DNA from 4 places in the Synechococcus sp. R55.3 genome. Region 4 is predicted to be linked to each of the others. Evidence: predicted binding sites of a transcription regulator. Region 4 holds the regulator's gene; each other region holds the start of a gene.
What was found. Region 4 encodes NtcA, which controls nitrogen genes in cyanobacteria. Its sites were predicted from a motif close to GTANCNNNNGNTAC; they were not measured.

Region 1 (3,534 bases), on a different contig from region 4:
GCTTGGATCCCAGTCCTGGTGGATGTAGCCGACTTGGGTGAGCGTTCCTTGACTTGGGCTTAAGTTATACCCTTGTCGGCATGAGTTTTGACGCTGTGGCCCACTCGGCCAGGTGATAGAACAGGGTCAAACCCAACAGCATTTGGGAGGTTTGTTGTCATGGCTACGTTGCAACCCAAAGTGACCCACCAGCTTTTGGCGGCCTTAGCCCTGTTTGCCTGTCTGGGCTTGTTGCCTGCTTGTGGCGAGAGCAGCAGCAGCACCGTCAGCCCCCCCAGCATCACCCCCACCCCCACCGGCTCATAATTCGGCTGGTTTTTGCATGCCCTTGCAGCGGTTGCCCAAGTTGGTTCAGCTTTGGGCTTTGAGGATCGCGGGGATCTTTTGTCTTTGTCTGCTGGCGGCCTGTGGAGGATCCCCTACCTCGATGGAGCCACCGCGGGCAGGGGAAGTGCCGATTGCCAGCTTCCTGTGCCGGTTGGATCGCCAGACCCGCAGCTTCACGGGGCCTATTTACGCCGAACAGCCCCAGGTTGCTACCTGCAACCCCGGTCGCCTTACGCCTGCAGCAGCCCAAAAGATGATGGATCGGCTGAATTTTCTACGGCTGTTGCACCAGTTACCGCCGGTGAAGCTCAATCCTCAGTTCCTAGAAGCCGCCCAGCAAGCGGCCTTGATGCAGGTAGCCAATGGTACTCTCAGCCACCAGCCGCCCCCTTCTTGGCGCTGCTTTACCCCTGCTGGGGAGGCGGGATCCCGCTTCAGCAACCTGGCGGTTGGGCCCATCCTAGAGCTGAACGGCCCCGATCCAGGCCGGGTGTTGGCGCGGCAGGTGGACATCTATTTTGCCGAGCCAGGTCGAGAAAACTTTGTGGATGTGGGGCATCGCCGCTGGAACCTGTATCCTCAGTACGCCCAGGGGGCCTACGGCATTGTCTTTGACCCACGGGCTGGACGGGTGACCCAGGCCAACGCCAACTGGATCTTCGGTTTTGACGAGTCGGTGCCAGATCCAGAGTTCATCGCCTTCCCGGAGAAAGACGGCTACCTCTACCGCCTAGAAGGGTTTTCCGGCCAGCCCCTGTCTGCCTACCGCTGGTCTTTCTCGGTGCCCAGCCGTGGCGGCAAGGCTGATCTCAGCCAAGCCCAAGTCCGCATCACCGATGCCCTCAGCGGCGAGCCGGTGCCTGTTGGAGATCTCCGCGTGGGGGATCCCGCCTTTGGCCTGGAAACTTTGACCTACTCCGTGGGTTCGATCCAGCCCAATCGCAACTACACCTTTGAAATTAGCGGCATTCGCCTCAACGGTGGCCCCCCCCGCAGCTACCGCTACACCACCGCTCTCTACGACTGCGATCCCCAAACTTCCCAACGGCCCGCACCCCTCACCGAAGGGCTGGGGATCCCGCCCCGTCTGCTCTGGCAGATGGAGACTTTCAACTCTTTCAACCCTCTCAACTAGCTTTTCCTCACCCCCAGCCCCTTTCCCAAAGGGGAAAGAGGGGTCTGCTGCTCCTGGAAGCCTGACTTTATGCATAAAGCGCAATTCGAGAATGACAAAACTGCATAACCTGTTACAAAGTGTAACTGCCAATACCAAAGTTAACGGTTCGTCATCGCTAGGGTAGCTAGTGTTCACCCCACGGCAGCGATCATGGCGAACCAATTTGAACGCCTCAAAAGCGAAAAGGATGGGCTGGCGGTCAAGGCCGAGCTGGAGGCGTTTGCCCGGATGGGTTGGGAGAACATTCCTGAAGACGACCGGGATCACCGCCTCAAGTGGCTGGGGATCTTCTTTCGCAAGCGCACCCCAGGTCAGTTCATGCTGCGGCTGCGCCTGCCCAATGGGATCCTAACCAGCGGCCAAATGCGGATGTTGGGCGCAATCATCCACCCCTATGGAGAACAGGGCGTAGCCGACATCACCACCCGGCAGAACCTGCAACTGCGGGGCATCCCCATCGAGGAAATGCCCCAGATCCTGGGCTACCTGAAAGAGGTAGGCCTGACCAGCATCCAGTCGGGCATGGACAACGTGCGCAACATCACGGGATCCCCTCTGGCTGGTATTGACCCGGATGAGCTGATCGACGTGCGCGGTCTCACCCGCAAGGTGCAGGACATGATCACCAACAACGGCGAGGGCAACCCTTCCTTCAGCAACCTGCCGCGCAAGTTCAACATCGCCATCTGCGGTTGTCGCGACAACTCCGTGCATGCGGAGATCAACGACCTGGCCTTTGTGCCCGCCTTCAAAAATGGCCGCCTGGGCTTCAACGTCCTGGTGGGCGGCTTTTTCTCTGCTCGCCGCTGCGCCGAGGCAATTGGCCTAGATGTCTGGGTGGATCCCCGCGATGTAGTTCCCCTGTGCGAGGCGGTGCTGCTGGTCTACCGGGATCACGGCCTGCGGGCCAACCGGCAAAAGGCGCGGTTGATGTGGCTCATTGACGAGTGGGGCCTAGAGAAGTTCCGGGCGGCTGTGGAGCGCCAGATAGGCCACCCTCTGCTCAGGGCAGCGGAAAAAGATGAGGTGGTCTGGCACAAGCGGGATCTGCTGGGGGTGCATGCCCAGAAGCAGCCGGGCCTCAACTTTGTCGGCCTGCATGTGCCGGTGGGGCGGCTCAACGCCCTGGAGATGATGGAGCTGGCCCGCTTGGCGGAGGTGTACGGCTCCGGGGAGCTGCGGCTGACAGTGGAGCAGAACGTGCTCATCCCCAATGTGCCCGACTCCCGAGTGGCCCCGCTCCTCAAAGAGCCGCTCTTGAAGAAGTTCTCCCCCAACCCAGGGCCCTTGCAGCGGGGGTTGGTGTCCTGTACGGGCAACCAGTTCTGCAACTTTGCCCTTATCGAGACCAAAAACCGGGCTGTGGCCTTGATGGAGGAGCTGGAGGCGGAGCTGGAGATCCCCCAAACGGTGCGCATCCACTGGACGGGCTGCCCCAACTCCTGCGGCCAACCCCAAGTAGCCGATATCGGCCTTATGGGCACCACTGCTCGCAAGGACGGCAGGGTGGTGGAGGCCGTGGACATCTACATGGGGGGAGAGGTGGGCAAAGACGCCAAGCTGGGCGAATGCGTGCGCAAAGGGATCCCTTGCGAAGACCTCAAGCCGGTCTTGGTGGAGCTGCTCATTGAACACTTTGGGGCCAAGCCACGTCAGCATCCGTCCGCTGCCCAGGCTTCTGTTTTGGTAACCCGCTAGCGGTTCTGTTGCCGTCCTGAAAGTTTTTCTTTCTTCGTCGTTGTAAATCTTGGAGGTTTCGATGTCTAAGCTGTTCAGCACTTCCTCTCCCGTCTCCCGTCGGCAATTTTTGGCCGGGGTGGCTGCTCTCACGGCTGGGGCGGCCACGGCTGGGATCCCGCGCGCCCAATCGCAATCCTTGGGCAAAGGCTACTGGGTGGCGCAGGCCGATACTCCCGAAACCACCAGCGCCAAGCTGGGGTTCATCGCTCTAACCGACGCGGCCCCCCTGATCATCGCCAAAGAAAAAGGGTTCTTTGACAAGTACGGCATGAAAGACGTGGAGGTGGTCA
Region 2 (3,534 bases), on a different contig from region 4:
GATTGGGAGCGATATTTTGGCGAGTTTGGATCAGAATTTGAGTGCTGTTCACGCTTGATCAGTTTGGGTTCTCTTCCCCCCTTTGAAATAGGCAAAGAGCTGGAAAGCTGAACCATGGGAACTGAAATGAGACGTTTCCCTTCCTGATTGCAAGAAGGACAATAGGCCGGATCTCGATATTGAGATAAGGGCCGCCATACCTCAAACTCCCCACAGGTTTGACACTTAAACTCATACAGCGGCATCTTCCTATTCCACCCCCTTGAACGAGGCATCGGATAACATTCACCTAGGGAGAATATCTATGTCGAAGATTTGCGTAGGAACAGCCACCGTACAGCAAGCATTGGGAATATCGACGATCCCACTCACTCTGCCCTCCACCGGTGCAGAACTGAGCAGCAGATAAGCTTGTTCTCCCGTAAAGCCGAATTTTTTCAGATATTCGATGGCATTTAAGCAGGCGCGTCGATAGGCAATGTGAACATCCATATAATGCTGCTTACCTGTAAGCTCGTCCACAGAAATGCCCTCAAACACAAGGTATTCCGAGTAACGTGGCTCAACAGGGCCGGGCTTAAAAATGGGGTTAACCAATCTGTACTTCTCAACACCACCCTTGATTAGATCGACGTGGAGATCGATGTAGCCCGACATCTCAATAGCGCCACAAAAAGAGATCTCCCCATCCCCTTGCGAGAAGTGAATATCTCCCATCGACAGCTTGGCACCCTCCACGTAAACCGGGAAGTAGATCCGTGTTCCTTTAGACAGGTTTTTAATATCGCAATTACCGCCGTGCTCTCGCGGGGGCACCGTCCGAGCCGCTTCAGCAGCAACCCGCTCATACTCTGACTTGGGCAAAGTTCCCAAAATTGCGTTCTTGGGATTGGGCAAGGCGGCCAGCACAGGCTGATTGCCGGATAGCCCCGCGCCGTAAGTGCGCAAATCGGGAGCCGAAGCGACCAGCTCAGCTTCCCGCTTATTCCAAGCCGCCAGCAACTCGTGAGATGGGGCACAGCCAATGAGGCCGGGGTGAATGATGCCGGCAAAGCGCACATGGGGAATGTGTCTGGAAGTGGTGTAAATGCCTTGAAAATCCCAGATGGCTTTGGCCGCGTTGGGAAAATGATCGGTGAGGAATCCCCCTCCATTTTCTTTGGCAAAAATACCTGTAAACCCCCACTCGTCTCCCGGCAGTGGCCCAATGTCTAACAGATCGACAACCAGGATATCTCCAGGCTGGGCGCCGTTAACCCAAATAGGCCCACTCAAAACATGGACAACGCTTAGGTCAACCTGCTCAATGTCGGAAGGATCATCGTTGTTTTTGATTTGCCCATCCGTCCAGTCTTTACACTCAATTCGGAATACCTCGCCAGGGTTTACAGAAACCACAGCGGGAATATCAGGATGCCAGCGGTTGTGACCCGGTAGATCCTGTTGATCCATTGGCTTAGTCAGGTCAACTTTAAACAGCGTTTTGGGCATGGGATCCTATCCTTGAGTCATCACTCTGCGGTCAGACTTTGAATGCACAAAAGCCTATCTCCAATAGAGAAGCTAATACTGTAGTAAAAGCTACAATTCATAGTGCTGTTATCTACAATCGCAGAGCGGGAGATGAGGAGCTTAGATCGACAGGCTATTTCACTGCAATTCAAAGTAACTATCAATCAATTCACCAAAGTAACGGCCAATCCATTCGGCGACAGATCGATTTAGCCGTCAGCTCCTAAAGCGTTGCAGGATCCTCTCCAGAAAATCCCTAGAGAACATGGTGGGTTGTCGGCCAAATCCTGATTTTTCAATTAGCCCCCTTGGCTTCCCTTGAGAAAGGGAAACTCAAGCTCTTTCTTGAGCTCCAAGTTCTGAAAACCCAGTTGCCGCAAGCCAGGGATCCCGAATGCCCAAGCTAGTCAAGTGCCTGTAGCTGGGCTAGGAAATCTGCCACCGTCAGGGATCCCAGCTCCTGTCCATGGCGCTGGCGCACGCTCACCGTTCCTGCCGCTTGTTCCTGTTCCCCCACGATCAACATAAAAGGGATCCGGGCCTTCTCGGCATTGCGGATTTTTTTGGGCAAACGATCGCTGTCGGCATCGATGTGAACGCGGATCCCATGTTCCCGCAGTTGATCCCGCACTTGGGTGGCATAGCCCAAATACTGATCGGAAATGGGCAAAATACGCACCTGTTCCGGGGCCAGCCAGAAGGGAAAATCCCCAGCGTATTCTTCGATGAGAATGCCGATGAGTCGTTCCAGCGAGCCAAAGGGAGCACGGTGAATCATCACCGGACGCTGCCGGGATCCATCCTCAGCTACGTATTGCAGATCAAAGCGCTGTGGGTTTTGGTAGTCCACCTGAACCGTGCCCAGTTGCCACTCCCGATCCAGCGCGTCGCGGAAAATAAAATCCAGCTTCGGCCCATAGAAGGCTGCCTCTCCGATCCCTTCAAAGTGGGGCATCGACAACTTCTCCACAGCGCGACGGATGGCATTTTCGGCTTTGTCCCAATCTTCGGGGGATCCCAGATATTTGTCCGACTTGGGATCCCGGAAGCTGAGGCGGGCGCGAAAATCCTTGAGCTTGAGCTTATCGAAAACCACCAAAATGAGATCGACAACCTTGAGAAACTCCTCCTCCAATTGATCGGGGCGAACAAACAAATGGGCATCGTCCACCGTGAAGCCACGCACTCGCGTCAGACCTCCCAATTCCCCCGATTGCTCGTAGCGATAAACGGTGCCGAACTCGGCATATCGTAGGGGCAAATCGCGGTAGGATCTCAGCTCGGATTTGTAGATTTGGATGTGAAAAGGACAATTCATCGGCTTCATGACAAAGCCCTGTTCAGCCGCACGCGCCTGCTCATTCTCCGACATCATGGGAAACATATCTTCCCGATACTTTTGCCAGTGGCCGGAGATCTTGAACAAGTCCACACGGGCAATATGAGGGGTAACCACCGGCAGGTAGCCCCGCTTGAGCTGCTCCTGCTTGAGAAAATCCTCCAGCACCGAGCGCAGAATGGTGCCCTTGGGTGTCCAGAGAGGCAGCCCCGGCCCCACCTCATCCGAAAACAAAAATAGGCCCAGTTCTTTGCCCAGCTTGCGGTGATCCCGCCGTTTGGCTTCTTCCAGCCGCCGTTTGTATTCTTTCAGCTCCTCTGGGGTCTCCCAGGCGGTGCCGTAGATGCGTTGGAGCTGCGGCTTGGTTTCATCCCCCCGCCAATAAGCGCCGGCCACACTGAGCAAATCAAAGGCTCTGGGGTTGAGATCTCGGGTGTTTTCCACGTGGGGGCCAGCACAGAGATCCCACCATTCATCCCCCAAGTGATAAATGCTGATGACCTCTCCTTCGGGAATGCTGTCCAAGATCTCCAGCTTATAGGGTTCGCCGAGGGCTTCGATTCTGCGCCTGGCTTCTTCCCGGCTCACCTCCTCGCGGATCACCGGCAAACCTTTTTTGATGATCGCCTGCATCTCTTTTTTGATGCGGTCGAGATCCTCAGGCGTAAAGGGTTCGGGATGGT
Region 3 (3,534 bases), on a different contig from region 4:
TGAGGGGTACTTTGTCCGGCTGGCGCGATAAGAAGTTGCGCTCTTCTTCGTTGTCTCTTTGCCTCTGGGGATATAAGCTAGAACTTCGTCCCACCGACGCAATCGGAAGGTGACTTGGGGCGTATGAACTTGTGCCCAACAGGCTCCGGAGGGTTATGGAACGAGCAACGCAACGGTGGCACGGTTTTCTGCTGCGCGATTTTCCCATCAAGGCTTGGTGGCAGGGAAGCCTTTTGGGTCGTCTATTGGGATCCCTGCAGAGTTGGGGGAAAAGCAGCGTATTGGTGCAGACTTCCGACCGCATCGGCCTGGGGCTGGTACTGCTTTACTGGGTTTTCTCTGCGCAAAGCTCCACCGGCATCCTGGGCCTGATTTTGCTGGCTATGGCCGCTCTGGTGGGCCTGGGCACTTTGGTGGAAACGCCGATTGGGCTGCCGCTGCATCTGCCCCTGGTCCTTTTCTGGGGAATTGCCACCTTGGCGACGATTCTCTCTCCGGTTCCCTACGCAGCGCGGGATGGCTGGCTGAAGTTGACTCTCTACCTGGCTGGTTATCTGTTGTTGCATCGTCTGCTGCGCAAACCCCAATTCCGAGATGGGATTGTGGGATCCCTGCTTTTGGTCAGCTTGGTGATGGGGGTCTACGGCCTGCGGCAATACTTTTATGGGGCAGCAGAACTGGCCACCTGGGTGGATCCGGAGTCGGGCTTGGCAGGTCTGACGCGGGTGTACAGCTATCTGCGCAACCCAAATCTGTACGGGGGCTACTTGATCCCGGTCATTCCCCTGGGGCTGGCCGCCACTTGGATTTGGCCCAGTTGGGGAGCGAAACTCCTGGCCGGGTTTACGACGGCGGTGAACCTGATTTGCCTGTTGCTCACCTACAGTCGCGGTGCCTGGATTGGGGGGCTGGCTATGCTGACCCTGATGGCCGTGTTGTTGGCGCAGTGGCACTCTATCGATTTGCCGGCTCGTTGGCGGCGTTGGGCCTTGCCGGTTCTGTTGAGTGGAGGGGGGGCCGCTTTGTTGCTCGGAATCCTGACGGTACGCCCTCTGCGGCTGCGGGTGCAGAGCCTTTTTTGGGGGCGGCTAGACACCAGCAACAACTTTCGGATCAACGTCTGGGCGGCGGTCTTGGACATGATCCGCGACTTTCCCATCTTGGGGATCGGCCCCGGCAATGTCGCCTTTAACCGCGTCTACCCCCTTTACCAACGAGGCAACTTCAGCGCCCTCGGAGCCTATTCGGTGCCTCTGCAGCTCACCGTGGAGACTGGCTTCATCGGCTCCTTAACTTTCGCCTGGTTCCTCTTGGTGCTCTGGGATCACGGCTGGAGATGCTGGAAAACTTTGCTCAACTTGCGGGATCCGCAGGGTCTATGGGTGGCAGCAGGCTTGGCCGCTTGCACCGGCATGATGGCCCACGGCTTGGTGGATACCATCTGGTATCGTCCCCAGGTACAAATGCTGTGGTGGCTTGCGGTAGCGCTTATTACAGCCAGCTTGGCCTCTCTCAGCCCTCAGCCGCTTACAGATGCTGGTGAGACGCCAGTGGGGACTTCCTCCCGTTAAGGTAGCTTAAGCTTGGCCTTCCGGTCTTGACGGGAGCAAATCCAGAGTGGTAAGCATCTTCAGTAGGAGATAAAAATGTATCTGTTTTTACAATTTGCAGGTGTCAGTAGTGTTAGAAATTAGCGGAATTGTCCGGGGTGCAGGAGGCAAATGAAAAAAATCGAGGCCGTAATCCGGCCATTCAAGTTGGATGAGGTCAAAATTGCTTTGGTCAATGCCGGAATTGTCGGCATGACTGTAAGTGAAGTGCGGGGCTTTGGTCGCCAAAAGGGACAAACCGAGCGTTATCGGGGATCCGAGTACACGGTAGAGTTCCTACAAAAGCTGAAAGTGGAGATCGTGGTTGAAGATGACCTGGTGGATACGGTGGTGGAGAAGCTGATTGCAGCGGCTCGCACCGGCGAAATCGGGGATGGCAAGATTTTCATCAGCCCCGTCGAAAAAACCATCCGCATCCGAACTGGCGAGCTCAACCAAGATGCCCTATGAGAAGGGATCACGTTCAGGGTTTGGGTTGCCCGGCCTGAGCCTCGTGTGAGTTTGCTTCATGTCTCTTTTGCTGTATATCTGATGAGGTGTTCTTGCCCTACTTTTCGGGTAATGTGTTGCGAGAAGTACTGTCACTTTAGGTGAGTCGAAAAGCATGAGTACGACAATGATCCAAAAGCTCAAGAGCCAGGTGCCCCAGTGGCTTTGGCGACCGGCCAAGTGGAGTCTGACTGCCGCTCTAATGGCTGCGCTGGTTTTTCTATTCGGCCAGGGAACTGCCTTTGCTCAAGAGGCCGAGGAAGTTCAGAAACACGCTGACGTTGTTTGGACGATCGTGTCGGCGGCCTTGGTGTTCTTCATGCAGGCAGGGTTCGCCATGGTGGAGACGGGCTTTACCCGCGCCAAGAATGCCGCCAACATCATGATGAAGAACTTGATGGACTTCTGCATGGGCTGTTGCGCCTTCTGGTTCATCGGGTTTGGCCTCATGTTCGGCAAAAGTGCTGGCTTCTTCGGCACTGACTGGTTTGCTTTTGGCTGGCAGCAGGCTTACGAGGCAGATGGCTGGCCCTTTACTTTCTTTGTCTTCCAGATGGTGTTTGCCGCTACCGCCGCCACCATTGTTTCCGGAGCGATGGCAGAGCGCACCAAGTTCTTGGCCTACTTGATCTACTCCATCGTTATTTCTGGGCTAATCTACCCCATCTCTGGGGGTTGGGCCTGGAACGGGCTGTTCGGCGACTACAACGGCGGCACAGCCGGCTGGCTGGAAAATCTGGGCTACATCGACTACGCCGGGTCGGGGGTGGTGCATTTGGTAGGGGGCGCTGCGGCCTTGGCAGGTGCGATCGCGCTTGGCCCTCGCATTGGCAAGTACGGCCCCAATGGAGAGCCGCGGGCTATTCCCGGCCACAACCTGCCGCTGGGGATGTTGGGGGTGTTTATCCTCGCCTTGGGCTGGATCGGGTTTAATGCCGGTTCCACCACTGCAGCCTCTGTCGATATTGGCTGGATTGCCATGAATACGCTGCTGGCAGCTTCGGCTGGAGCAATTGGGGCGATGTTCACCTCTTGGGTTCATTTTGGCAAGCCGGATATGACCTTTGCCGCCAACGGTGTCCTGGCCGGCTTGGTGGGGATCACTGCCCCTTGCGATAGCGTCCATCCTTTGGGTGCTCTGATCATCGGCTCGGTGGCCGGGATTCTGGTGGTGATTTCGGTGGTGATCCTGGATACGGTGCTGAAAATTGATGACCCGGTGGGCGCGATTTCGGTACACGGCACCTGTGGTATCTGGGGGGTGTTGGCAGCAGGGATCCCCTTCTTTGCCAATGCCAACTATGCTGAAGAGGTCACCTGGGCCCAATTTGGGGTACAAGTGGTGGGCGCTCTGGCCTACTTTCTCTGGCCCTTTATTACCTGCTTGATCCTGTTCTTTATCCTCAAGGCTGTAACCGGCCTGCGCACCAGCGCC
Region 4 (3,534 bases):
GCGCCTCGCGAAAGCTGGCCGCTCCAATGGGCACAAGCATAAATTCTTGAATATCGACGTTGTTGTCGGCGTGGGCGCCGCCGTTGAGCACGTTCATCAGCGGCACCGGCAGCAGGTTGGCAAAGGGCCCCCCCAGGTATTTGTAAAGAGGCAAGCCCACTGCTTCCGCAGCCGCTTTGGCTGTCGCCAGAGAAACTGCCAAAATAGCGTTGGCCCCCAGGCGGGACTTGTTGGGGGTGCCGTCCAGGTCGATCAGCAACTGGTCAATACGGGCTTGGTTGAGGGCATCTTCTCCCTGCAGCTCCGACTGGATGGGGCCAAGGATGTTTTCCACCGCCCTCAGCACGCCCTTACCGCCGTAGCGTTTGGGATCCCCGTCCCGCAGCTCGTGGGCCTCGAAGGTGCCGGTCGAAGCACCGCTGGGAACCTGCGCCAAGCCCGTTGCCCCATTGGCTAGACCCACCAGGGCCTCTAAGGTGGGACGCCCTCGCGAGTCGAGGATCTCATGGGCGGTAATCCACTCGATGGCTGTTTCCACAGTTACACCTCAGCAATTGGCTAGATAGCTCTGGCCAAAGCCAGATCCCCCCATAGACTAGTAGGTTTTTGCCCGCGATCCGGTCAGCTTCCAGAAAACTTTAAGTCTGTCCTTCGGGCACAGAGATTCTTCAAGGCTGCAGCAGTAGATTGAACATAGGCCGGCCAGAGCTTCAACCAACCATCGAGCGGGGTTTGCCTAGGCAGGGTGCTGCTCAGGAGGTGTTCTCCTCTTCCTTCTAGGCAAAGCGATGGCTCAGCCGCATCGGGTCGTGTACGGTGATCTTCTTCTTGTGAATGGAGATGTACTTCTTCTTGCGCAGCTCTCCCAACAGGCGGGTGATGGTGACGCGGGTTGAGCCAATGGCCTCGGCAATGGCCTGGTGAGACAGCTTGAGATCGATGGTGACCCCATCTGGGCCAGGCACTCCGAAATCGCGACAGAGGATCAACAAAAAGCTGACCAGACGGGATCCCATGTCGCGATGAGCCAGTGTCTCGATCATCATCTCCGTTTGCAAAATGCGGGACGACAGGCTTTTAACCAGCAACATGGCCAGTTCGGCGTTCTCCTGCAAGGATTTTTCCACCTGCTCGATCGGCAGAGAGAGCAACTCAGTAGGCGTAAAAGCCACCGAGTGATAAAAGCGATCAGAGCGCTGTCCTGTGATAAAGGAGAGCACGCCGAAGATGCTGTTTTCGCGTAGGAGGGCGACGGTGATTTCCTCCCCCATTTCGTAGACCCGCGAGAGCTTAACGGCTCCCTTCACCAAAAAGTAAACCCGCTCCGCCGGATCCCCTGGAAAAAAAATGGTCTTCCCGCGCTCAAACGTTTCGATAACCGGAGGATGGTGAGGGCCTCCCAATTGCTTGAAGGCTGTGATCAGAGATTTTTCCGCTACGGCCACCGCCATACTCATCAACCTTTTAAGGTCAGTTTATACCTAAGATCAACCTATTAAGATCAATCTAGAAGCATTAGGCTAGGTTGCAACCCCTTGACTTCAGAATCGATGATGATACCAAGATTTACCCTAAAGTAGAAGGTTCTGCCCAGGCATCTTTGTAGCACGTGCTACATTTTTGAGTCTCGTTTTTGCCCCAGAAAGGGATCCCCAACCGAAAGCAGGGGTTAGGATAAGAGCCATTGTCGCTGGGGGTTGCATCGGCCCTTGGCGGTAGAGAGTGGAGTGGGTTGGAACATTCTATCTATCTATGGGGAGCCCGGAGGCTGTTGTTGCTGAACCTTCTCGGCTGAGCCGCCAGCATTTCACGGTGCGGATGCCGGATCCGGCCAATCACCTCCTGGAGGTGGAGCTGCTGCTCCGAGAGGTGGAGCCAAAGATGCCTTTGCGGCTGCGGCTGCCGGTGTGGACGCCGGGATCCTACTTGGTGCGGGAGTATGCCCGTCATGTGCAGGAGTTTCAGGCGGCAACTGAGCAAGGGATCCCTTTGGCCTGGCGGAAGGTGGATAAGAATACCTGGCAAATCGATCCGCCGGGTTCTTCTGCTGTGAAGGTGTGCTATCGGGTCTATGCCTATGAGCTGACGGTGCGCACGAACCATCTGGATTTGACCCACGCCTATTTCAACGGGGCAGCGCTCTTCCTCTACGTGCCCGGTCGCGAGCGGGAACCCTACACTTTGACGGTGATCCCCCCCAAGCCGGATTGGCACATCGCCACCAGTTTGCGGCCTTTGATCTCCTCTTCTGGGGATCCCGCTTCCGGCCAGTCTTTTGTGGCAGAGGACTATGACGAGCTGGTGGATAGCCCGGTGGAGGTGGGTCCACATCGAGTGCAATCGTTTGAGGTGGAAGGGATCCCCCATTACTTTGTGGTTTGGGGGGTGGGCACTCTGGATGTGGAGCGGGCTGTCGCTGATGCTAAGGCGATTGTCAAAACCACAGCCGCGTTTTTCGGTGGGCTACCCTACGACCGCTACTGGTTCATTGTGCATTTGTCGCCGGGAGGATTTGGTGGCCTTGAGCACAAGTACAGCACCACCCTTCTTTACTCTGGGCTGGAGCTGCATCAGCCGGAGTCCTATCGGCGCTTTTTGTCTTTGCTGGCCCACGAGTTGTTTCATGCCTGGAATGTCAAGCGTCTGCGTCCGCTGGCATTGGAAAAGATCGACTACAACCAAGAAAACTATCTGGAATGCCTGTGGTTTTGTGAGGGAGCGACCAGCTACTACGAAAATGTCATCTTGTTGAGGGCAGGGATCCTCAGTGCCGGCGATTTCTTGAAGATTCTTTCCGAACAGATTGGCCGCTTGCAGCGTACTCCGGGCCGGGCCGTGCAATCGCTGCGGGAGTCCAGCTTCGATACCTGGATCAAACTCTACCGCCCCCACGAAAACACCCTCAACAGCCAGGTTTCTTATTACTTAAAGGGGGCTTTGGTCTGTTGGCTGCTGGATCTGCACATTCGCCACCTTTCCGGCGGTCGGGGATCCCTGGATACAGCTTTGCAGGATCTGTGGCAGCGCTTTGGTCGGTCAGGGAAGGGCTACAGCGACCAAGACTTGCGGGAGGCGTTTGAGCGGGCAGCTGGTGCCGATCTTGGCCGGTTTTTCGCAGCCTATGTGGAAGGCACGGAAGAGCTAGACTACAACACTTACCTACACCCCTTTGGCCTCACCCTTAAAGCCCACTTCAGCCGCCCCAACCCCATCCCATACCTGGGCCTCAATTTCAACGGCGAGGGCAATCGCATCAGCGCAGTAGAGATGGGATCCCCGGCGCAAAAAGCAGGCATCTGGGCCGGCGATGAGCTGGTGGCCCTGGATGGGTTCAAGGTGAGCGCCGCCAACCTGACAGAACGCTTGACAGCCTATCAGCCCCACCAGATCATCTGTTTAAGCGTCTTTCAAGCGGACCAGTTGAAACACTTTTGGATCCCGTTGGATCCCCCTCGGCCTGATGTCTATAGGTTGGAGGTATTGCCTGAGCTGACTCCTGCTCAAGAGGCTCTTCAGCAAGGCTGGCTGGGATCC

Region 1: NW849_RS11895 (ferredoxin--nitrite reductase) is a predicted target of NtcA. The motif match lies at 1,584-1,597, and genes of this name have one in related genera.
Region 2: fmdA (formamidase) is a predicted target of NtcA. The motif match lies at 1,572-1,585, and genes of this name have one in related genera.
Region 3: NW849_RS08250 (P-II family nitrogen regulator) is a predicted target of NtcA. The motif match lies at 1,649-1,662, and genes of this name have one in related genera.

The regions. Positions count from the first base shown of each region.
Region 1 is NZ_JANSIG010000087.1:120-3,653, forward strand. Features, by position in the region: gene NW849_RS11885 (hypothetical protein) at 160-306, shown strand; gene NW849_RS11890 (CAP domain-containing protein) at 323-1,462, shown strand; gene NW849_RS11895 (ferredoxin--nitrite reductase) at 1,655-3,202, shown strand; gene NW849_RS11900 (CmpA/NrtA family ABC transporter substrate-binding protein) at 3,264-3,534, shown strand, end outside.
Region 2 is NZ_JANSIG010000029.1:3,169-6,702, reverse strand. Features, by position in the region: gene NW849_RS06465 (FmdB family zinc ribbon protein) at 1-245, opposite strand, end outside; gene fmdA (formamidase) at 286-1,491, opposite strand; gene thrS (threonine--tRNA ligase) at 1,916-3,534, opposite strand, start outside.
Region 3 is NZ_JANSIG010000043.1:6,359-9,892, forward strand. Features, by position in the region: gene NW849_RS08245 (IctB family putative bicarbonate transporter) at 156-1,571, shown strand; gene NW849_RS08250 (P-II family nitrogen regulator) at 1,722-2,060, shown strand; gene NW849_RS08255 (ammonium transporter) at 2,215-3,534, shown strand, end outside.
Region 4 is NZ_JANSIG010000039.1:807-4,340, forward strand. Features, by position in the region: gene eno (phosphopyruvate hydratase) at 1-538, opposite strand, end outside; gene ntcA (global nitrogen regulator NtcA) at 777-1,451, opposite strand; gene NW849_RS07700 (M61 family metallopeptidase) at 1,753-3,534, shown strand, end outside.